DNA from 2 places in the Agathobacter sp. genome. Region 1 is predicted to be linked to the other one. Evidence: predicted binding sites of a transcription regulator. Region 1 holds the regulator's gene; the other holds the start of a gene.

Region 1 (12,078 bases):
ATAAATTTATCCGCATCCTCCGGTTTTACCTCCTCCCAGGTAGGCTTGATCAATATATCTCCGATTGTAAAGGATGAAAAATACTTCTTCCAGTTATTGATCCAGTCGAGGTCCTCTGTCTCAGATGATGAAATCACACCGCTTCCCACATCAACAGTGTCTCTTAAATCCTCAAGTCCAAGCTTCACCTTCCTAAGCATATCTGACTGGTCACTGCCATCATCCTCAATATAAAAGCTGACATGGCTTATGCCCTCATCAGGAGGCAGCTCCGGCAGAAAATCAATAAACATATCCGCCTGGTCCTCCTTGGTCAAAGGAATATTGTCCTCAATCTCGATTCCCTCGATACCAAGCTCCATAAGCATGCTGCTCATGAAATCCTCAGCCGCGGTTGTTGTCTCAATCGTGTATTTCTTCCACTTCATATAAAAATCCTCTCTTAATAAAATAGATACATAGTATAAATACAGTTTTATTTCAAAACATTTCCGTACATTTTACAAGGCAGTCATACGACTGCCTCCACAACTTACCTCATATAATACCATAAAAATGTGCTGTATAAAAGCCCCAATTTTTACATTGAAATTGAATATTGAAATTGGTTACTGTTCACACCTAACAGTGTGACCAGCAACGATTACAGCCCATTTAAAATGCCTCTACGAGGCAGGGGCTGTAATCACTCAATAATTAACACTATGGCGCATAGCTTGACAGCGTGGTGTCAAGCTTGCGTCTGAACAGTAACTGAAATTGTACATATCGACTGTTAACAATAGTTTTATACGTAAAGACAGCCGAAAAAATGCCCCGCCACACATGGCGGGACATCTATCATAGAACATCTATTACAAATCATCTATTTACAGATCATCCAAAGACTCCTTGAGCTTATCCATAAATCCTTTTTTCTTTTTAGAATCAGTAGAAGCTCCGCCCTCCCTGGTCAGAGAGCCGCCTGAAAGCTCATCAAACTTCTTAAGAGCCTCCTTTGCTTCCTTAGAAAGGCCTGTAGGCGTACTGACAACGAGTGTGACATAATGGTCACCTCTTATTGCTTTATTTCTTGTTGAAGGAACACCCTTACCCTTTAAGCGGATTCTTGTACCGGTCTGTGTACCCGGTGCAACTGTGTATATAATATCTCCATCAACAGTCTTGATTCTTATATCTCCACCTAAGGCTGCAATAGCATATGAGATGGATGCCTTTGAAAAGATATTAACATCCTGACGCTCAAAATCCCTGCTGCTTGAAACAAGAACCTCAACAAGAAGATCTCCACGCGGTCCGCCATTTATGCCCGGCTCACCGTATTCACGTATTCTGACACACTGTCCATTATCTATACCGGCTGGAATCTCAACAGTCTTTCTGACCTTCTTGGTATTGTAGCCTGTACCGTGACATGTAGGACACTTATCCTTTACTACCTTGCCCGAACCACCGCAGGATGGACATGTTGTGACATTCTGCACTACTCCAAACAGAGACTGGCTCTGTCTGACAACCTTACCTGTACCATTACACTGAGTACATGTCTCAGGAGATGTGCCAGGCTTAGCTCCGTTTCCTCCACATGTAGAGCATGTCTCCTTATAGTTGAATTCAAGCTCCTTTGTGCAGCCAAATATAGCTTCCTCAAAAGAAATTCTTACACTGAGACGGACATTTGCACCCTGTGCAGGACCATTTCTTCTGCCACTGCTTCTTCCACCTCCGAAGAAATCTCCGAAAATGTCCCCAAAAATATCCCCCATATCCATGCCTGAGAAATCAAAGCCACCGGCTCCACCACCTGTGCCGTCAAATGCTGCATGACCAAACTGATCATACTGGCGTCTCTTATCCGGATCAGACAATACGGCGTAGGCCTCCTGAGCCTCCTTGAACTTCTCCTCACACTCTTTATCACCCGGATGAATGTCAGGATGATATTTCTTTGCCTGCTGTCTGAAGGCTTTTTTAATCTCTGCATCTGTTGCGGTCTTAGATACTCCTAATACCTCATAATAATCTCTTTTTTCTGCCATAATTGAAAATTCCTTTTATTATACAACTAATTCGCAAGGCCGGCCAAGCGGCCAACCTTGCGAGTGATTTTACTTGCGCAGCCATTCTGATGCTTTGATTAATAACCCGGATTACAGGTCATTAATCCTCATATCATTATGGCAGCATCTGTTTAATTATACTTCCTTGAAATCTGCGTCGATGACATCATCATCTGCACCGTTTGAAGCACCTGTATTCATATCAGGACCTGCCTGACCTGCTCCTGCGTTCATATCAGGACCTGCTCCTGCTGCACCCTGTGCTGCCTGAGCCTGCTCATACATCTTTGCAAATACCTTCTGTGCACTCTGTGTGAGCTTCTCCTGTGCTGCCTTGAGCTCTGCAACATCAGCCTCTGTCATAGCCTCTGCCTCTTTATGTGCATCAAGGAATGACTTAACTGCTGCGATATCAGCCTCAACTGCTGACTTATCAGCGGCATCAACAGAATCTCCAACCTGCTTTAATGCATCCTCTGTCTGGAATACAAAGCTCTCAGCATCATTTCTTGCATCGATTGCTTCTTTTCTCTTCTTATCCTGTGCCTCAAACTCAGCAGCCTCTTTAACAGCCTTATCGATCTCATCATCAGACATATTAGATCCTGCTGTGATTGTGATGTGCTGCTCTTTACCTGTTCCAAGATCCTTAGCAGATACATTTACGATACCGTTTGCATCGATATCGAATGTAACCTCAATCTGTGGAACTCCACGACGTGCTGGTGGGATACCGTCAAGTCTGAACTGTCCGAGTGATTTATTGTCGCGGGCGAACTGTCTCTCACCCTGTACTACGTTGATATCAACGGCTGTCTGGTTATCAGCAGCTGTAGAGAATATCTGGCTCTTTCTTGTAGGAATAGTTGTATTTCTCTCGATAAGTCTTGTAGCAACACCACCCATTGTCTCGATTGAAAGAGAAAGTGGAGTTACATCAAGGAGAAGTACTTCGCCGGCACCGGCATCTCCTGCAAGCTTACCACCCTGGATAGAAGCACCGATTGCTACGCACTCATCAGGGTTAAGAGACTTGCTTGGCTCTTTTCCTGTCATCTGCTTTACTTTGTCCTGTACGGCTGGAATACGTGTAGAACCACCTACAAGTAATACCTGTCCAAGGTCTGCATTTGTAATGCCCGCATCCTTCATAGCGTTCTGTACAGGGATTGCTGTTCTCTCTACGAGGTCATGTGTCAGCTCATCGAACTTAGCTCTTGTAAGAGTCATATCGAAATGCTTTGGTCCCTCTGCTGTAGCTGTGATGAATGGAAGGTTGATGTTTGTAGTAGTAGCTGAAGACAGCTCCTTCTTAGCCTTCTCAGCAGCTTCCTTTAATCTCTGGAGTGCCATCTTGTCTGTAGAAAGATCAACACCCTCTGCCTTCTTGAACTCGTCAATCATCCACTGTGTTACCTTGTTATCGAAATCATCACCACCAAGGCGTGTATCACCGTTTGTAGATAATACTTCGATGACTCCGTCACCAATCTCGATGATAGATACATCGAATGTACCACCACCAAGGTCATAAACCATAATCTTCTGCTCTTTCTCGTTGTCAAGACCATAAGCAAGTGCTGCTGCTGTAGGCTCGTTGATGATACGCTTTACATCAAGACCTGCAATCTTGCCTGCATCCTTTGTAGCCTGACGCTGAGCATCGTTGAAGTAAGCTGGTACTGTGATAACTGCCTCTGTTACCTTCTCACCGAGGTAGCCCTCTGCATCAGCCTTTAACTTCTGAAGCACCATAGCTGAAATCTGCTGTGGGCTGTAGCTCTTGTCATCAATCTGTACCTTGTAATCTGTACCCATATGTCTCTTGATAGAAGAAATTGTCTTCTCAGCATTTGTAACTGCCTGACGCTTTGCAGGCTCACCGATAAGTCTCTCTCCTGTCTTTGTGAAAGCAACTACTGAAGGAGTAGTTCTTGCACCCTCCTGATTTGCTATAACTGTAGGTTTTCCACCTTCCATAACTGCTACGCAGCTGTTTGTTGTTCCTAAATCAATACCAATGATTTTGCCCATTTTATTTTCCTCCTATTAAATATAGTGTTTTTACCTGTTTTATATATTATTTGTAACCATCCTATGCCTCACATGAATCACAAAATCCGATTCACTGTCATGCCGGATAGATGTACACATCATTACTGTACTACGGATACCATGCTGTGGCGTACCACTGAATCCTTGTACATATAGCCCTTCTGGAGCTCCTGTGCTACGGTGCCTGACTCAAGCTCATCGTTTTCAACCTGCATCACTGCATTGTGGAAATCAGGATCAAACTCCTGTCCTACACACTCTATAGGCTTTACTCCTACAGCATCAAGCTCTGTGAGCATCTGCTTGTAGACCTTATCCATACCTGTGATAAAAGGATCATCCTTCTTATCATCCGGTACTGCTGCAAGACCTCTCTCGAAATTGTCGATTACAGGAAGGATTTTCTCAACTATTGTCTTTGCTCCCATGTCAAACATCTGGGATTTTTCCTTCTCGCTTCTCTTGCGGAAGTTCTCGAACTCTGCCATCTGTCTTTTCAGACGATCGTTAAGCTCTTCAATCTGCTCATCCTTCTTGTCTTTTTTCTTTTTCTTGAAGAGACCTTTCTTTTCATCTGCTTTGGCTTCTGCATCAGCTGGAGCATCATCCTCTGATTCAGCTTCCTTCACATCTGTATCTTTAGCTTCTTCGGCTGCCTGAGTGCTTTCCTCATCAGCTCCTTCAATCTCTATCTCTTCTGCTTTATTCTCTGCAGTCTCATTGTCGATTGTTTCTTTTTTAATATCCTCTGGCATTTTTGACCACCTTCCTATGTTTCATCCTCAGACTTCTTATAAATTCCATCTAACTGGGATTTAAGAGTCTTTAGATTATCCATTACTTTTTCATAATCCATGCGCTTTGGTCCGACAATTCCTATCGTGCCCTTTACGCCCTCACCCAGATCATATGTCGCAGTGACAACACTGCAGTCCTTCATGGTCTGGATTGGAGATTCATTTCCTATATAAACCTGAATACCTGTTCCATTGTCCTTCTTCTCAGAATCGGAAAGGGATTCGGTAACAAGGCTTGCTAGCTCTTCCTTTTCCTCAAATGCTGACAAAAGTGTCGCTGCATTATTGGAATCCGAAAGCTCAGGATACTTCAGAATATTTGTCGCTCCGCTGGTGTAAATCTTAAGATCCTCACTCTCCGCGAAGGTCTGTGCCAATGCATCAATCACATCAGAGACTATTCCTGAATGGATACCAGCGCGTTCCTTTATGCTTGCAATGTTTCCAAGATTAATCTCGTTCATTGCGAGTCCGTTTAATGAGGTGTTAAGCAGAATGTTGAGCTTAAGTATTGTCTCATTGTCAAGCGGCTCATATAAATCAAGCATCTTGTTTCTGACCATATTGTTGTTCATAACAATTACTGCAAGCAGGTGCTGCTCATCAACCTGTGAAAGCTGGATGAACTTCACCTTGTTGTGATTGACATCCGGTGCAGAAACGAGTGTGGCGTAATTGGTATTGTTTGCAAGTACCTTTGCCGCCTGCTTTAACACCTGCTCCATCTTCTCGGTATTTTCAATGACCAGCTCCTTCATATCAGAAAGCTCTTTTTCCTTCTTATCGTTTGTCTCTATAAGATGGTCTACATATAATCTGTAGCCCTTATCCGAAGGGATTCTTCCTGCTGAGGTATGTGGCTGTACTATATAGCCCATCTCCTCTAAATCGCTCATCTCATTTCTGATTGTTGCCGAGCTTAAATTAAGGTCTGTATATTTTGAAATTGTACGTGAGCCAACCGGCTCTCCTGTGGCGAGATAATTACGGATGATCGCATCCAGTATGGTAAGCTGTCTCTCGCTCAACTCTAGTTCTTTGTTTTCATTTTCCATTGGTCACACGCTCCATCTGAAGTATGCTTTTTATTTGTTAGCACTCTATATTTTGGAGTGCTAATTTTTTATCTGTACATAACATACCACCACCTATTAGCAATGTCAACCCTTGAGTGCTAATTTTTTGAATAAAATTTTTGAAACCCTTGATTTTACTGGGGTTTCAGGCTTTATAAATTTTCTATTAAATGGTTTTTAGCGTTTACTACACCACTACTGTACCATTTTTTTCAAGTTTTTTTATTTCCGCCTTGCATCATGCATCAATTATCTAATCCCTAATATTAAAAAACAGCAGGAAATCCTGATAGATAGACTTCCTGCCATATTTTTATGTTATGCAATAATCACCAATCACTATCCCAGTCACTTCCGCCTGAATCCCAGCTATCACCGGAATCCCAATCATAGTCGCTGTCATAATCACTGCTCGAGCTGCCCGAGCTCTCATAATGGTCTTCATAATAGCCGCTATTCTCAAATTTAATAATCGAGCTGTCCCACACCAGATCTGCATAGTCAAAGCCATATAGGGATTTGTTGTCCAAAACCTCCTGCGGAACATCCGAACGGCTGATTTCATTATAATCATAGCTGTCATCATCGTATTCGAACCAGCTATAATGACTGTTTACATAGACCGTGTCATTATACTTAAAGTAATCTGTTTTGCAATAATTGTGTATAGGTGTAATGAGCACAAGTGCAATTAAAACTACAGTAATAAAATAATGCATGGCATGACGCATAGCACTGCACTTTGGCTTTTTAAGCCAGGCTGCGTACAGTCCGAACGGCTTAAACCTTTTGTGATTTTCAATAAAGTCCGTCAGAAAAAATGCGCCTACAATACCGGCAATACCCGATATCAGCAAATCCCAGCCAATGCCCTTATACGTATCATTGAGTGCAAATCCAACTATAATCAGGACAATGAACATAACAATGCCTATAACCATAGCAATAGAGGGCTTAATGATATACTCATTTACATTTTTAGATGAAAATGTATCTGAAAAAACCTTCTTCGTTTCCTGTGCAAAATTCTCATTCGTATGCTTCTGCTGATGCGCTTTTTGATTTAAAATCTCATCCTTTAATTTAAGATACAGCTCATTAACAGCATACGCCTCATCTGTACCCTGATATCGCACCGCACGAGTGCCGTCGGCCTTATTTTTGTAGACGATAAATTCATTTCCAGCCTGATAAATACCAAATGCCCTAGGCTGTCTGTAGTCGATTCCTATAAAAAATCGTGTAATTTCATATGGTGGAAGATGTCTGTCCTCGTACCATTTTGCAAGCTCTGCTATGGTCTTTGGTGTACCGTCTGCCGTCCTCTTTATTGAATTGTTGCTGGCACCACAATATGGGCACTGCTCAACATTCTCAGGTATCATGGAACCACAATACTCACATTTAATCTCCAATTTAATTCCCTCTGACTTTCTAAAACCTAAATTTCCATAAATATACTATCAAATATACTCCCAAAAGTCCATAAATCAGTTATTATTATTCCTAATCAAAATCTGTATGATTTTATCATAATTTTCCGGTCTGTGTGGAAACGTACAGTCTGTGCATACCTTGATTTTTTTACCATTCTTCTCTATATAGGTCTTACTTCCGGGACAGTTTGGCATACTATACATCGGGCAATAGCAGAACAGGCAGTTAAAGTCCTCTGATAGTCCCTTGTGACACGGAAAATATTTGCAATCTGTATTTTTAAAATATTTATAAGAGTTTTCCATTTTTATTCCTTCTATATTCATATGCTTTTCTCACAAGGCTCTCTGCAAAATGCGGATTTGACGGATAATACAGGTGCGGAAACCCAAGCCAGTAATTATCATGGCTTATCACGCAGTCGTACCTTCTACCTGTGGCCGGCTTTGTCGCAATACAATCGGCTCCGTTATCGGCGCTGTCGTAATAATGAAATTCATGCGCCTTTATTTTTTCATTTGGCAGCAAAAAATTGCTATGCTTTTCCGCAAGCTCAATATATCCGAACCTGACCAGCTTTCCCTTAAAATGACACCACCCATCAAGTACTCCAGCCATATCAAAAACACAATTTTGATTATGGATATATTTGTGAAGATACATAAATCCACCACACTCGGCAACCGTCGGCAATCCGGCTCTAAAAGCTTTTTTTATGGACTCCCGCATAGATACGTTTTCACTCAGTTCCTTTGTATACAGCTCCGGATAGCCTCCTCCAAGCAGCATTGCATCACAATCCTTTGGGAGCTTGGTATCATGAAGCGGTGAAAAATACTGTAATTTTGCACCGCATTTTTCAAGAAGCCTCAAATTATCTTCATAATAAAAGCAAAACGCTTCATCCATGGCAACAGCTATGTTTACGGTATTTATTGCTTTATTTTGTGAAAATTCATTTTGATCATAATTACCTATATTTTTTTCATTATATATTTCTGCATTTCCACTGTCACCGATTTCATCTGCCTCTGCTGCAATGTCCATAAACAAATCCATATCTATTGTCTTTTTTAGTCTGTCGGCAGTTTCATTGAGCTGTTTTTTTATATCTGAAAGCTCATCCGGCATGACAAGCCCCAGATGTCTGCTTGAAAGCCCGATATCCTTCTGTTCCGGGAAATACCCAACTACTTTTACGTAAAGCTCCTTCTCTATCAAAGGCTTAATAATGTCATAATATCCCTTCGACATCCGATTGAGCAGAACCCCCTTAATCAAGTGCTGCGTATCATACTGCAAAAAACCGGCTATAAGAGCAAGCACTGACTTTCCCATGCCCTTTGCGTCCACCACGAGTATTATCGGAGTCTGCGTCACCTTTGCCAGATGGTATGACGAACCCTGCTCATATATTCCGCCAAGCCCGTCATATAATCCCATCACGCCCTCAAGCACTGCAAAATCCCCATCAGCCTTTTTATCTAAGAAAAGCTGCACTGTTGTCTTTTCATCCGTAAAAAACGTATCAAGATTTTTTGAAGGTACACCAAGCACCTTTTTGTGAAACATCGGGTCGATATAATCCGGTCCGCACTTATATGATGATACGTTTTTTCCGCTGTCCTTTAATAGTTGCAGTAAAGCGCAGGTTATCATTGTTTTTCCACTGCCGCTTTTGGGCGCGGCTATCATAAAACGGTTTATTTTCATGTGTTCATCCTTTTCTATCTATTCAAACAAACATATCCACACCGGATTTTCTGCCTGCATCAGATGATAATGTCCTATCTGCTTTGAGCGGCTGACCTGCAGCTGCACAATATCCTCATTTTTCACATCATATGCCGCCAATATTTCCTTTATCTCACAAATTGTTTCCATGGAAATTGCATTTATCACTATACGGATGTGTGGATTTTTTGCTTTAAGAGCTTCTATTATTTCCTTTAGATTGCCGCTGCTGCCTCCGATAAATGCGTGTGTCGGCACCGGAAGATTTTCCATTCCGTCAGGAGCCTTTGCGTTTATCACATGGATATTTTCAAGTCCATGCTTTTCTTTATTTTGTGTGATAAGCTGCACGGCATTTTCCTTCTGCTCGATGGCATAGACCTCCATATCATCTGAAAGTGATGCGGCCTCTACCGCTATGGAGCCTGTTCCGCTTCCCACATCATATAGCACTGAATCCGATTTTAAATGAAGCTTGCAGATGCTTACATGCCTTATTTCCTCTTTGGTCATAGGAACCTTTTCACGGATAAACTCTGCATCTCTTATATGAGGTGTGACATTTGCTGCAACCGGATTGGGATTTTTTATCATGCAGATATACAGCCCATCCCTTTGAAGCTTTGTACACTCCTGCGGTGAAAGAACCGATATATTTTCATCCGGATATGATAGCTGGTAGCCTACAGTTACCGAGCTATTTTGTAATCCATACCTTTCGTCACTGCTTAATAGCTGTCCAAGCATATTTACATCCTTTACACCGGACATCAGCATAAATGTTTTTGCATTGCGGCTAATCCGTGATGTGATATTGGACAGCTTTACTCCGTGGATGCTGCATATATACGCATCGCTGTAGGTTTCACCGACTGCTGCCGCCATATATGACACAGATGAAATTCCAGGAAGGATTGACACATCCGCATTTAATTTTCCTTCAGAGATTTCATTTTTTATCGCCATATACAGCTTTCTGCTTCCACTGTAAAAGCCTGTATCTCCCGAAAATAATATAAGAACATTACATGATTTTTCAGTATCTTCACATATTTCATGCAGATATGGAATTATCTGCTCTGCAAGATAATACGGCTTTTTTTCTATCTTAGCACTGTATTTTTCTATCATGCGGCTTGCGCCAAGCAGTATATCTGCGCTTTCTATTGCATCCGAAACCGCCTTTGTCATGCAAGCATCATTTCCCATTCCAATGCCGGCAAGCATTATATGAAGCTTGTTATATTTACTGTCAATATATTCACAAACAGCTTCAAATGACATTCCATCATCTTTCCCACTCTGCCCCACAATATAGACCGGAATGCTTTTATTTTTGGCAGCAGCTATTTTCTCAATAAAGCCCCCTGCCGCACCGCTTTTTTTGGTGACCAGACATCTGATATCATACTGGTCAATAAGCGCCTCATTAAGCTGTGTGCTAAACGGTCCCTGCAATGCCAGAATATGCTTTCCTGCAATATCATTGTGCATGCACAAGCTTATGCTCTCAAGCCCCGGAAGCACGCGCACATACAATCTTTCCCTGACACCGGAGTTTTTACAATACACTGACAGCTCCTTGCTTCCTGTTGTGAGAAGTATATTTCCGTCTGTATTGTTAAGTGCCCTTGCACAGGCTTCATTGTCCTCAAAATAGCGGATATTGTCGTAATCTGCTGATATATCCGTATCTCTCTTAAGACGCACATATTCGATATTTTCTGATACGCAGCTATCCGCCTTATTGTCTGTAACAGCATGAGCCTTATTAAAAGCATAAACTGCCTGCTTTATATTTTCAGTAACAACTGCTGCATACGGATGTGTTGCATCCACTATAAGCTTGCATTTTTGTTCCGCAAAGAAGCTTCTCATGCCTTCGCTGTCCATGCGCCCCATATGAACATGCGCATATGGATTTTCCTGCAGCACGATTTCACCGTATTCGGTTGCCACGCAAACCGTATGCTCTATACCTCTTTCGCACAGATGCTCTGATAGCTTACGTCCCTCTGTTGTTCCTGCAAAAATCAGTATTTTACTCAATCTGATATCCTCTCCTTGTGACAAGCTTTCCGTCAATTATTTGTGTACCCTCATTGCCGATAAAGACTGTCGTAAACATGTTGACCTGTGCACTGCGAAGCTCACCGAGCGTACAGACTGTATAGCTTGTTCCCTCACGTCCGATATTTTCGACATAGCCGCAGGCTCTATCCGGCTCTATCGTGCGAAGTAAAATATCACAGGCTCTCATCAGATAGTCCTTTCTCTTGTGGCTCGACGGATTGTACAGTGCTATGACAAAATCACCCTCTGCAGCAGCCACAAGACGCTTTTCAATCTTTTCCCACGGTGTGAGCAGGTCACTTAAGCTGATGGTACAAAAATCATGGTTTAATGGTGCTCCAAGCACTGCCGCACCACTGTTTGCCGCCGTAATGCCGGGTATTACCGAAAGCTCTACGTTATCATATTCCTGTCCAATCTCATACATAAGAGATGCCAGTCCGTATATTCCGGCATCACCACTACATACAAGAGAAACTGTTTTGCCCTCAAGTGCCTTTTCAAAGCACAGGTGGCATCTTTCTTTTTCCTGACGCATTGGAGTGGTCAAAAGCTCTTTTGTCCGGAATTTTTCTCCGAGCAGCTTTATATATACTGTGTAACCCACTATGACGTCACTCGCGTCTAGTGCGTCAACGGCCTGCTTTGTCATCATGCTTTCAAAGCCCGGTCCCATACCTACTATATAAATTTTATTCATGTTGATCTCCATCTCTACTAATTTTATATAACCACGCAGCTATTTGCAATTATATTTAATCAGGATACTTTGCTGCCGCAACCGTTACCCCGTCATATTTATGTTTTTTATAGACAAGTTGTCCTGCTTTATTGCATTCCCTGCTG
Region 2 (11,883 bases), on a different contig from region 1:
ATATGAACACATTCGTAAGCGCAGCACAGGCTCCGACTGCCGCAAGTGCAGAGGAGCCTACAAACTGGCCAACGATGATTGAATCAGCCATATTATATACTTGTTGAAAAAAGCTGCCCAAAATAATAGGCATTGCAAAAACTGTCAGTGCCTTTAAGGGGGCATCTGTAATTAAATATTCATCTTTTGTCATTATTTTTTCCTCACTCCGCTATATTAGCTATAGTATAGCGAATAATCTCCTGTCTTTTATATTATTTCCTTTTCTCTGTCTTACAAAGCTTCATTTTAACCTTACTCCTTTACAATACTGTTTTATTTCTCAGACAGCATCCTCTCCAGCTTTTTCTTTCCGGTCTCATAGTCTGTAAACACTATTCCCTCCATACCAAGCTTTCTTCCACCCTCGATATTCTCCGGTCTGTCATCTATGAACACACATTCCTTTGGATTCAGATTGTATTTATCAAACAAACACTGATAGATACCGGCATCAGGCTTTATCATCCCAACCATAGCTGAAATGACTTTGCCGTCAACAAGTGATACAAAACTAAGTTCACTGTGTGTATGAAGCTCGAAATAATCCTTTGGATAATTCGATAACAAATACACTTTATAGCCTCTGCTCTTTAACTCCTTAATCCAGTCTGCTGCATAGTCGAATGCCTTTACAACAAAAGCCTTTCCCTCTTCGAAAAATCTCCTGATATCTGCCTCATACTGTGGAGCCACCTTAACCATCTCATCAATTATCTCGTTCTCAGGAATGACACCACGGTCCAGCTCAACCCAGACAGGGTTTTCATATGTTGCATGGGCTAAAGCTGCTATTTTATTTTCTTCTATGCCAATCTCACGCATTGCCTCGTCCGGCTGGAACCTGACGAGCACGTTTCCTATATCAAATACTATGTTTTTAATCATTTATTTTTTCTCCTACAACCCTGCACACTTTCTTAAAGCATGCAATACCATACTTGATGAAGTTATCCATACCATCCTGCTTTAGCTTTGCCACATAATCTTTTTCCTCAATCTGCTTTAATGCCTTATCACAGGCAGCATCCAAATCACCATCTTCAGCGTACTTGAGCTCTATTACAATTCCTGTTCTGTTTGTCGGTACTTCCACAAGTATGTCACTATATCCGATTCCCGACTCAGCATTCGATTTGATAAGCCAGTTTGACTTGTAGCCCAGGAGCCCCAACAGAATGCCATGATAAAAATTTTCTTTCTTCTCTTTTGCAACTGCTGTATCTCGTATGCTTATTGTGTTCCACAGATAATCACCATATATCTGTTCAATCTTTTGTGCATCTTCATTCACAAACGCACTGCAAAGCTCTTCGAGTGTTTTTCCATCACTTTTAGACACATCCGAAAACCATTCTTTTATTTTTTTGACAAAAAGATTTCTGATTTCTCTGTTTGGAATTACAAGACAATATTTTCCGCTTTCAGTGCGGCCGTTGTGCGTCAGATAACCTGTCGTAAAAAGCACGCTCCACAGATTTTCTATGCTCTTATATATCTCGTCGTAGGTCAGCTCAGGAGCTACATCCTTTTCAATACTCTCCCCTGCTATCAGCCTCTCTATTTCCGTTTTTGTTGAAACATCAGCCATATCGATAAATCTGCGGACAATCGCATTTCCGCTTGAGTTTGACCAGAAATCCTGCGGTTCTGCAGTCTTGTCATATTTTAACTGATCAACATAGTTTATGACATCCCATGGACAATAAATATCAGCCTTACCAAAATGATACCCATCATACCATTCCTTTGTCTCTTCGAAATGTGATGCCAAATCGTAATCATCCAGTATTTTCTTCACTTCATTATCTGTAAATCCAAACTGTTCATCAAATCTTGCATCCAGAATAGACATCACCTTAAAGTTATTGAGCCCTGTAAAGATGCTTTCCTTCGTGATCCGTAAACATCCTGTCAAAACTGCAAACTGCAGGCTCTCATTTGTCTTTAATGCCATTCCAAAGAGTCCTCTGATGAGTGAAACCATCTCATTATAGTAACCATTCTGAAATGCCTTATCCAGAGGAACATCATATTCATCAATTAATATTACCGTCTTTTGCCCGAAATGCTTATATAATAATTGAGATAAAATCTGCAGACTCGATACAAGCACTTTTTCATCCATTGCATTCGTTCCATCCTTCAATGCAATAATCGCCTTGTAGCGCTTTTTTTCATTTTCTGACAGATATTCACTATCTTCCAAAAAGCCGAATCTTTCTGCCTCTATTCCTACAAGCTCAGTAATACGATATATGGCATCCTCGTATTTCAATCCCTCCACGCTCTTTAATGACAGGAATATAACCGGATATTTACCCATATGTTCTTCGCAAAGTGCCTTATTTTGCGCAATATATAAGCCATCAAACAATGACTCATCCGCCCCGGTTTCAAAAAAAGCCTTAAGCATACTCATGTTCAGGGTTTTACCGAAACGGCGCGGCCTCGTAAAAAGAGTGACCTCTCCACCGGTTTCAACCAATTGCTCTATGAGCTTTGTCTTGTCAATATAATAAAAGCTGTTCCTTCTGATTTTTTCAAAACTATCAATTCCTACCGGCAGTTTTAAAGTGCTCACCATATGAACCTCCACAAAACATATCAATCCGCTATACTTAGCTATAGTATAGCGGATTGAGGGGCAAATTACAATTATTATTACTATTCCGGATTTATTCCAAACAATTCCCTTTTTAAAAGAATTGCAGTAATTTAAAAAACAATAAAGAGCTGGAATAAATTCCAGCCCTCTGATATGAGAGATAATATTTCTTCTGAGTATGACTAGATATGTGCTTTATTTTTGATGCATTCAAGCCATATTTTTCTTTTAAGTACAGAGCATTTTGCTGCACGATTTTTACCTTTTTCATCTGTGTATGCAACTTTAATCCCAGTTGGCATAATCGGTATTATACCACCTACATTACAAAGTGAAAGCCCTGTAATCTTGTTAAAAGGAATATTAAGCGTTTTAGCTCCTAAAAGACCACCTACAAATATAAGATTTGTTTCTGTAAGGAAAAAATTTCCTCTTGTCTGAGATAACATTTCCCATAAATCACCCTGTGTATGATCTGTGATTTTATCAGATACACTGATTAATTCACCTTTACGTAAGGTTTCTTCCCATTCTTGTTTCTTTTGTTCTGTTAATGCCATTTTCAAACTCCTTTAATAATAGTATAGTTTTTTATTTATATATCCTTGTAAAAATAAAGCATACAAAGATAAAAAAATCTTTACTTTCTTCTCCACACCAATAACGGTATCCAAGAAGATAATTGTTTATCATATCATCCCACGAATCAAACAACCATGCAAGTAAAAGCAATACTACAACTAACATAACTTTTCTACTTTGTACTTAATATTCCCATAAATTATTATATTTTCGAAACAAAGACATTTTACATTAACGCGCTAAAGTTTTCAATAGAACATAATGCCTATTTTCACTATATTTTTTAAATACAAAACCACTTTACAGCTTTTATTATGTTTTTAATCATTTATTTTTTCTCCTACAACCCTGCACCTTTTCCTGCAAAAAGCAATGCCGTATGCTAAAATATCGCACCTGCCCTCATCGCGCAGAGCCTCATCATATCTCTTCTCCTTAATCTGCGTCATAGCCGCCTCACACGCTGCATCAAGGTTTTTCATCTCTTTTGCATATTTCACTTCAATAACTATGCCTGCATCCGGGTCCTCCGGCTTGATTAAAATATCACTGAAACCGTCTCCCGACTCACGATTTGACTTAATAAGCCAGCCCGGATTGCTTCCGCGAAGCAGGCCGAGGAGCAGACCGTGATAGAAATTCTCTTTCATATCATCAGAAGCCTTGGTATCAAGTATACTTATCATGCGGCTCATCACGATGTTAAGCTGTCTTGCAATCTGCTTCTCATCTTTATCAAGGATAGCTCTAGATAAAAGCTTCATGGTATCATCATCTTTTGCGACAACAGCCTTGAACCACTCCTGAATCTGGAGAACAAACACTTCTCGCACCTCTTTATTGGGAATCACCAGCTTGTAGGCATAGCTCTCGCTGTCAGGTAGCTTCACCTCACCAGCCTTAGTCAGGTAGCCTGTTGTAAAAAGTACGCTCCACAGATTGTCTATAGTATTGTCAATCTCATCATAGGTCAAGTCAAGGCGGAGCTGTTTCTCCACAAATCCACCTGCCACGAGCTTTTCTATCTCATCTCTCGTGGTCTGGTCTGCCTTGTCTACAAAGCGCTTCACCATGTCATTGCCACTGCTGTTAATCCAAAATGCACTCGGTCTGGCTGACGGGTCAAAAACCAGCTTCTTGGCAAAATTTATTACATCCCACGGACAATAAATATCGGTATTACCGAAATGATAGCCATCATACCACTCCTTTACATCAGGGTAACGCTCAGACCTGTCATAATCTAAAAGCAGCTTCCTTACCTCATCATCAGTAAAACCAAACTGCTCATCATGGGCAATATCTACAATGGAATTGATTTCAAAATTGTTGAGACCTGTAAAAATACTCTCCTTGGATACACGAAGACAGCCTGTGAGTACGGCAAACTGCAGAAACTCATTAGTCTTGAGTGCCTTTCCAAAGAGTCCTCTGATAAGTGAAACCATCTCTTTATAGTAACCATTCTGGAATGCCTTATCCAGAGGTACATCATATTCATCAATTAATATTACTGTCTTTTGCCCGAAATGCTTATATAATAATTGAGATAAAATCTGCAGACTTGATACAAGCGCTTTTTCATCCATTGCATTCGTTCCATCCTTCAATGCAATAATCGCCTTGTAACGCTTTTTTTCATTTTCTGACAGATATTCACTATCTTCCAAAAAGCCGAATCTTTCTGCCTCTATTCCTATAAGCTCAGTAATACGATATATGGCATCCTCGTATTTCAATCCCTCCACGCTCTTTAATGACAGGAATATAACCGGATATTTTCCCATATATTTGTCACAAAGCTCTTTGTTGCCTGAAATATATAAGTCTTCAAACAAAGACTTCTCCATGCCAATCTCAAAAAAGCTTTTTAGCATGCTCATATTGAGGGTCTTTCCGAAACGCCTTGGACGTGTAAAAAGAGTCACCTTTCCCCATCCCTGTAAAAGCTGTTCTATAAGCCTTGTCTTGTCAATATAATAGAAACCGAGTTTTCTAATTTCCTCAAAATTTTCAATTCCTACCGGCAGTTTTAAAGTGCTCACCATATGAACCTCCACAAAACATATCAATCCGCTATACTTAGCTATAGTATAGCGGATTGAGGGGCAAAATACAAATATTATTACCGTTCTATTATTCCCATTTTTCTATACACAAAAAGAGTTCTTTCGAACCCTTTTCATCCTTTTATAATTCTTTGTTGCCAGCATCTATGAATGAGAAGCCAGTGTTGCCAGCTTCTGCATAATCGCACTTACATCCTGCATTACATTCAAATTGTCTTCCTCTGCCTGCATCGTCTCGCCTGCGTGCGCCGATACCTGCTGGGAAATCGCTGAGATTGTCTGAATGGAATCTATAATTTCCTTATTTGCATTCTGCAGCTCGGAAATGCTTCTTGAAAGAGTATCTGCATTTTCCTGAATTGCCCGCGTATTGTCCTCTATACTCTCAAAGCTTTCTTCTGCATTAGATGCACCGGTCTTCTCTTCGTTAATTCCATCTACCATCTTGGAGACAACACCGACCACCTCCATGATTGCATTGGATACGTTGTTTATCAACTCTGTAATATGTACGGTTGCTTCTTTGGTTCTCGTTGCCATACCGGAAATTTCTGTTGCAACGACAGAAAATCCTCTTCCTGCCTCTCCGGCACGGGCTGCTTCAATGCTCGCATTCAATGCAAGAAGACTCGTTTGATTCGTAATGCCTCCAATCAGTTCTACAATGGAATTCATTTCATCCATATACTGGTTCAGATTTTCCAGTTTTTCTGTAACCTCGGTTCCATTATCAACAGAAGCTTCAACTTCCGATGCCAGGTGCTCGATATCCTGTTTGCCTTCCGCTAACGCTTTCAGAGTAAGCGTCATGCTGTTTCCGATTTCTTCCACAGCGGTTGCAACTTCATCCACCTTATCCTGAATTGCCTGCGTCTGTTCCAACTGATTCTGCACATGCTCTGCGGTATCAGTAGCACCTGCAGATACTTCCTGCATTGCCTCAGTCGTTGTCTTAGATGCCGCTGTCAGCTTTTCGAAACGAACATTGATATCTGCAATATTGCCGGAAAGCTGCTGACCAAGTTCCTCATTCCTTTCCAGAAGATTTTCTGCCTCTGCTTTTGCCTGCGCCACTTCTGTAAATCTCTTTCTTGTGTTTTCGCGAATCACTTTTGTAGTCAAAACAGAATTTGCTCCAACCATGATCATAACAACAATCTGTACAACTGCTGCTTCGATTCCATGATACCCAAAACCGCCTTTTGTCGCACCAAGCACAACAACAATGAAACTCTCTAATATGGTACCTGTATTTATCAGAAGAAGAAAACGTGTATCACTGTAAATGGTGACGACAAAAACCATCGGAATTACAAATACATAAATCATATTTGTTGGTGAGGTAAAAAGACATATTGTGTAAAACAATGCAAATCCATAGGAAACCAGATGTTTGATCATCGCATGTTCCGTATTACCTTTCCAACAAATCACCTCGCCAATCAAAGGTATGACACCAACGACCGTAGCGATTATCATATATACCGGAGACAGTTGTCCTCTTACTATTTCCCATATCATAAAAAACACCATAACCGTTACCGTACTGATATGCGCCAGCATCGCAATGCGATTCGACCGCGTCAATTCCGAAATTTCTTTTGTTTCCATCATCATAATTCCTCCTCTCGAAAAGCTTTTCCTGCTTATAGGACTATTCTTCTAATTTTTAAAATATCATAAATATCCACACACTTCAAGAAAATCTTCCTATTCCTCTTGATTTTAATTTAAAAAGCCGCCCAGGCCATAGGCCTGTGCGACTTCTCATAAAATAATTTAAATTAAGCTTATCCTTCAATAGCAATATGCTTTGTGGTCTCAACCTTCTTTGGCTCCTTCTTCGGAACTGAAAGTTTAAGAATACCATCCTCATACTTTGCCTTGATATCTTCCTGTTTCAGCTCATCACCTACATAGAAAGACCTGCTCATAGCGCCGGAATAGCGCTCCTTACGGATGTACTTGCCATCCTTCTCGTCCTTTTCTTCCTTGTCAAGTCCTTTGGCTGCGCTGATAGTTAAGTAACCATTTTCCAGCTTAGCCTCAATCTCATCCTTCTTGAAGCCCGGAAGATCTATATCTACTTCGTAGCTATTGTCAGTTTCCTTGACATCAGTCTTCATAACGTCCTTTGCGTGTTTACCATAAAGCACCTTATCAACATCAGGAAATGAAAAATCCATCCAATCATCGTTAAATAAGTTTTCTCCAAAAATACTAGGCATCAACATAAGTCATCTCTCCTTCTTAATCTATAAAATCTGTGTCAACCTGTTTCTTTGGAACCGGGATGTTTCAAGAACTCAAAGCCTTTGCTTTTTGTTCCTTTCCTTTGTTCTTGACTATGTTATACACCCAAAATTAGCACTCGTCAAGAGAGAGTGCTAATAATTTATAAATTGTTTATAATTTGCTTTTGACACACCGGAATTATTATTTACCGGGGCATATATTGCATTATTTTGATATAAATAAAACGCCAAGCGTACCCGGTCCACAATGTGATGAAATCACACCACCTGCTCTTGTCTCTATAATTTCCTTGAAAATGCCAAGCGAAGCGATATAATCTCTTACCTCATCAACAACGCTTTCATCGCATTCAGAATGTGTGATAAATACTCGGTCCGTCATTGCATTTTTCATATCATCCTCTAAATCGTGGGCATAATTCTTTATTACCTTGCCGATTTTGCCGCGGTATTTTTTGCTTGCATCCATTTTTCCCTCTTTCACAACAATCATAGGATGAAGTGCCAATGCTCCGCCGATTAACGCGGAAACAGCACTACATCTGCCACCTCTGTAAAGATATACAAGTGTATCAACCACAAAACTAGCCCGGACTTTTGGAATTAATTCAGAAATTCTTTTTCTGATTTCTTCACGCGATTTACCGTCTGCCGCCATAATTGCAGCCTCCACAACAAGCAGACCAATTCCTGTTGACAAATTTCTTGAATCAATTACAGTGACCGCATCTTCTGCTTCCATTTCTTCCGCCGCCATCCGAATTACATTCCCGGATGTTGACATCTCGCCGGATATCGAGAAACAGATAATTTCCCTGCCAGCCTCAATATATGGACGCATAATGTTCATAGCCGTCTCTATGGATGGTGCCGAAGTCTTCGGTGTCGTCTTATTTTCATCCGCCCATTTATATAATGCAGCTATATCAATTGCCGGGCCGTCTTCTAATTCTTCGTTTCCTTTTACTATATGTAAAGGAATAATATCGATATCGTATTTCTTTAAAACTTCCTGTGACAGATCGCATGTGCTGTCAGATATAATTTTTACCATTTTAACACCTTCAGGCTTTCAAAAGTCATTTTGTCCTTCCTTTCTGTTCTATTATACTATCTTATTTTATTGTTTCAATTGCAGCATAAATATATGATACTGATTTATTGAATTTACTGCAACATAATCTTGAAGTTTATGTAATGTATTTCGGTAACAAAGGTATTCAGAAAAGACTCTTTACTCTATATCATTTTTTGAGTAATTCCAATGCTCTGTCCATTGATACGCAGTCCGCATATCGTTCAGGCCATAAATTTATCCCATGGAGTACGCACCTCAATAAGGTTTCCGGACGGATCATAAAATCTTACAAGCTTTTGTCCTCCGTCAAGTTCTGTCAATTCTGTAGCATACCTGAACGCATACTTCCCTGACTCCAGCTTTTTAACTACACCTTCGATATCATTATCTTCAAAATACAGTTCTGTCCTGTTATTGTATGGAATAGTCTGTATCTGCATGCTTTCCTGCCATATTCCGGAATCCTGCAGTACAAGCCCCTCCGACATTATTACATTACCTTCCTGTCTCGAAATCACATTAAGGCCAAACAGTTCGTTATAGAAGTGGATTGACTCTTCGATATTGTCCACTACTATTAGTATGTTCTTTAGCTTCATATGACCACCCCATTACAATGATCCACCTCATGCTGAATTATCTGTGCTGTCCAGCCTGTGTATTTGCCATGTTTCTTTTTGAAATTTTGGTCGAGATAATCCACTTCAATCTCTTTATATCTCGTGCATGGTCTCACACCCTCCAGCGAAAGACAGCCTTCCTCCGTCTGAAAAGCTCCTGATTTTCCGGTAATCACCGGATTAATCATTGCAAATTGGAATGGTCCGGCCGCAACCACTATGATATTCTTTTTCACGCCAATCATGTTAGCCGCCATGCCAACACAATGGTCAAGATTTGCTCTCAATGTGTCAAGTAAATCCGTAACCACCTGTTTGTCATCTTCTGTAGCATCCACTGATTTCTGTGCAAGAAACAATGGATCACGCATTATCTTCTTTACCATTATTTACTTCCTGTTATACCTTTCTTCTTAATTTTTTGTCCAAATAATAACCGTATCTTCCCTGTCTTCCATCATGTGGAAAACCTTCATCGCCACCGTATCCATCGTATGGCATAGCAATACCTCCCCAAAAATTTACCAGTCCTCATCATCGTCATCAATAGCATCATCTACACCGGCCGCATAATCATCATCGCTGTCGTATCTGTCATCATCATAGTCTCCATCCATGTAGACATCATCATAACCATCATCGTATGAATCATGATAATATTTCTTTGAACCGGAGCCGCTGCTTGAAGAGCTTCCTGAATATGTAGAGTTGCTACCGGAATTGCCATAGCTGCTCGTACTGCTGCCCGAAGAATTTGTACTGGTTCCTGATGAACTACTACTATTGTATTTTCCGGAAGAATAGCTTTTTGGTGTATAACTGTCGCTTCCATTACTGCCACTTGAATGATACGATGAACTGCTATGTGACGAGTATGAGCTTGATGGTGAATAGTCATAATCATAATACTCTTCATCATCAGAACCAGACCAAAATCCTGAAAGTCCGCCTATGATAGCAAATACTCCGATAGCTACCAGAAATAAAATTATGTTTTCTGCAATAGAATTTTTGTTATTTCTCATAATCGCACACTCCCTTATAGTTGTCAATAATATCTCAGTGATCAAATCATTGTTCCCAAAACCGTTAATCAAAAATCAAAATCATCAGGATCAAATCCGGCATCATCAAGGACCTCGTTTCTCTCTTCTTCACTCATATCTTCAAGGTCGTCCAAATCAACACCCTCGAGTGCTAGGCTGTATTCAATATCGTCACTTTCATCTTCCATATATGATTTTTCATCGCTGTCCTCGCCAAATACAATGCTGTCCATCATTGAACGCTCATACGCATTGAGACTTCCATCGTGATCACTGTCAAAGCTTCTGTCATAAATTCTTCCATCCTTACCTAACATAATTGATTCCTCCTTAAATTGGTTAAATAAATAATGTACCTATTTAATACTGATTATGCTATCTGCTTATTTGTTATATTAATTATGCCTCATTGCGAGTCCAAAAATCTGCCCTCGCAACACGAATCTTTGTTCATTAATTGAAAAATTTAACGCAAAAAATTGCCTACTTTTACCTTTACAATCGTGCATTTAGTTTTACAAACCTTTAAAATATACTCATAGCTGTCTGACCAGAAAGGAGCAAACATATGAGTAAACATCTAACTCTTTCTGATAGAGCCATTATCGAAAAATATCTTGCACAAGATATGCCTTTTTCGTACATTGCCAAGAGACTTCATCGTTCTCCCTCAACGATTTCAAGGGAGGTTAAAAATCATCGGTGCTTTGTTAACGGATATCGTTATTCAGATAATCCTTGCATTAACTACCGCTCCTGCATTCGCAGGAATCTTTGTGATCAGGAATCTATCTATTCCTGCCATCACAGATGCAAGAATTGCACTGAATTTAATTGCAATAAACTATGTTCTCAGTTTGTTTCATTTAATTGCGAAGCACTATCTAAACCACCTTATGTTTGTACTGGATGTCCTGATGAGAAAAAGTGTAAACGTAATCACGCTTATTACACTGCACATCGTGCTCATGCTGAATATAGCAAACAGCTACACGATGCTCGTGCTGGCATTAGAACAAGTCCTGAACGTCTTATGGAATTAAACGATTTATTAATGCCATTGGTAAACAAAGGACAATCAATTAATCATATATTCGCATCTCACGGCGAAGAAATTGGTCTCTCAGAAAAAACAATCTACAACTACATTGACCAACACGCTTTTCACATCAGAAACATTGACTTACCTAAGAAAGTCCGCTATCGTCAACGACAAAACCGTCCACACGAAGTGCTGATGAAAATGGATTATAAATGTCGTCAAGGAAGGACCTATACTGACTTCACATCTTATATGGAGCAAAATCCAAAACTTTCAATCGTTGAAATGGATACAGTTATAGGTGCTCGTGGTAGTGGAAACGTTCTCATGACAATGTTATTTAGAAACACCAACTTCATGTTGATATTTCTTTTACCTGACAAATCTCAAGCTAGTGTAAATGCTGTATTTGATAAGCTTACTCTATTGCTTGGCCTAGATTTATTTAGAAAACTTTTTCCGGTTATTCTCACGGATAACGGAACAGAATTCAAAGGCGTACATAACCTTGAATTCACCGAAAACGGAGCTCGTCGAACCAGAA

The links. The regulator HrcA, encoded in region 1, represses chaperone genes, less so after heat shock. The targets are predictions, from matches to a motif close to TGTTAGCACTCNNNNNNNNNGAGTGCTAACA.
Region 2: a site for HrcA is predicted at 7,661-7,691, ahead of ACW6PM_RS00100 (Hsp20/alpha crystallin family protein). Genes of this name have one in related genera too.

Annotation. Positions count from the first base shown of each region.
Region 1 covers NZ_CDRTEH010000002.1:104,558-116,635, reverse strand. Annotated here, with positions in the region: gene prmA (50S ribosomal protein L11 methyltransferase) at 1-428, opposite strand, end outside; gene dnaJ (molecular chaperone DnaJ) at 870-2,039, opposite strand; gene dnaK (molecular chaperone DnaK) at 2,196-4,094, opposite strand; gene grpE (nucleotide exchange factor GrpE) at 4,217-4,870, opposite strand; gene hrcA (heat-inducible transcriptional repressor HrcA) at 4,885-5,967, opposite strand; gene ACW6PM_RS02660 (hypothetical protein) at 6,318-7,403, opposite strand; gene ACW6PM_RS02655 (cysteine-rich small domain-containing protein) at 7,479-7,730, opposite strand; gene ACW6PM_RS02650 (cobyrinate a,c-diamide synthase) at 7,714-9,138, opposite strand; gene cobK (precorrin-6A reductase) at 9,157-11,208, opposite strand; gene cobJ (precorrin-3B C(17)-methyltransferase) at 11,201-11,932, opposite strand; gene ACW6PM_RS02635 (cobalt-precorrin 5A hydrolase) at 11,988-12,078, opposite strand, start outside.
Region 2 covers NZ_CDRTEH010000001.1:14,731-26,613, reverse strand. Annotated here, with positions in the region: gene ACW6PM_RS00130 (MATE family efflux transporter) at 1-193, opposite strand, end outside; gene ACW6PM_RS00125 (HAD family hydrolase) at 316-927, opposite strand; gene ACW6PM_RS00120 (AAA family ATPase) at 920-2,626, opposite strand; gene ACW6PM_RS00115 (PH domain-containing protein) at 2,830-3,207, opposite strand; gene ACW6PM_RS00110 (AAA family ATPase) at 3,550-5,277, opposite strand; gene ACW6PM_RS00105 (methyl-accepting chemotaxis protein) at 5,443-6,915, opposite strand; gene ACW6PM_RS00100 (Hsp20/alpha crystallin family protein) at 7,089-7,532, opposite strand; gene ACW6PM_RS00095 (DegV family protein) at 7,759-8,607, opposite strand; gene ACW6PM_RS00090 (VOC family protein) at 8,853-9,230, opposite strand; gene ACW6PM_RS00085 (peptide deformylase) at 9,227-9,637, opposite strand; gene ACW6PM_RS00080 (hypothetical protein) at 9,773-10,276, opposite strand; gene ACW6PM_RS00075 (uroporphyrin-III methyltransferase) at 10,345-10,614, opposite strand; gene ACW6PM_RS00070 (IS30 family transposase) at 10,866-11,883, shown strand, end outside.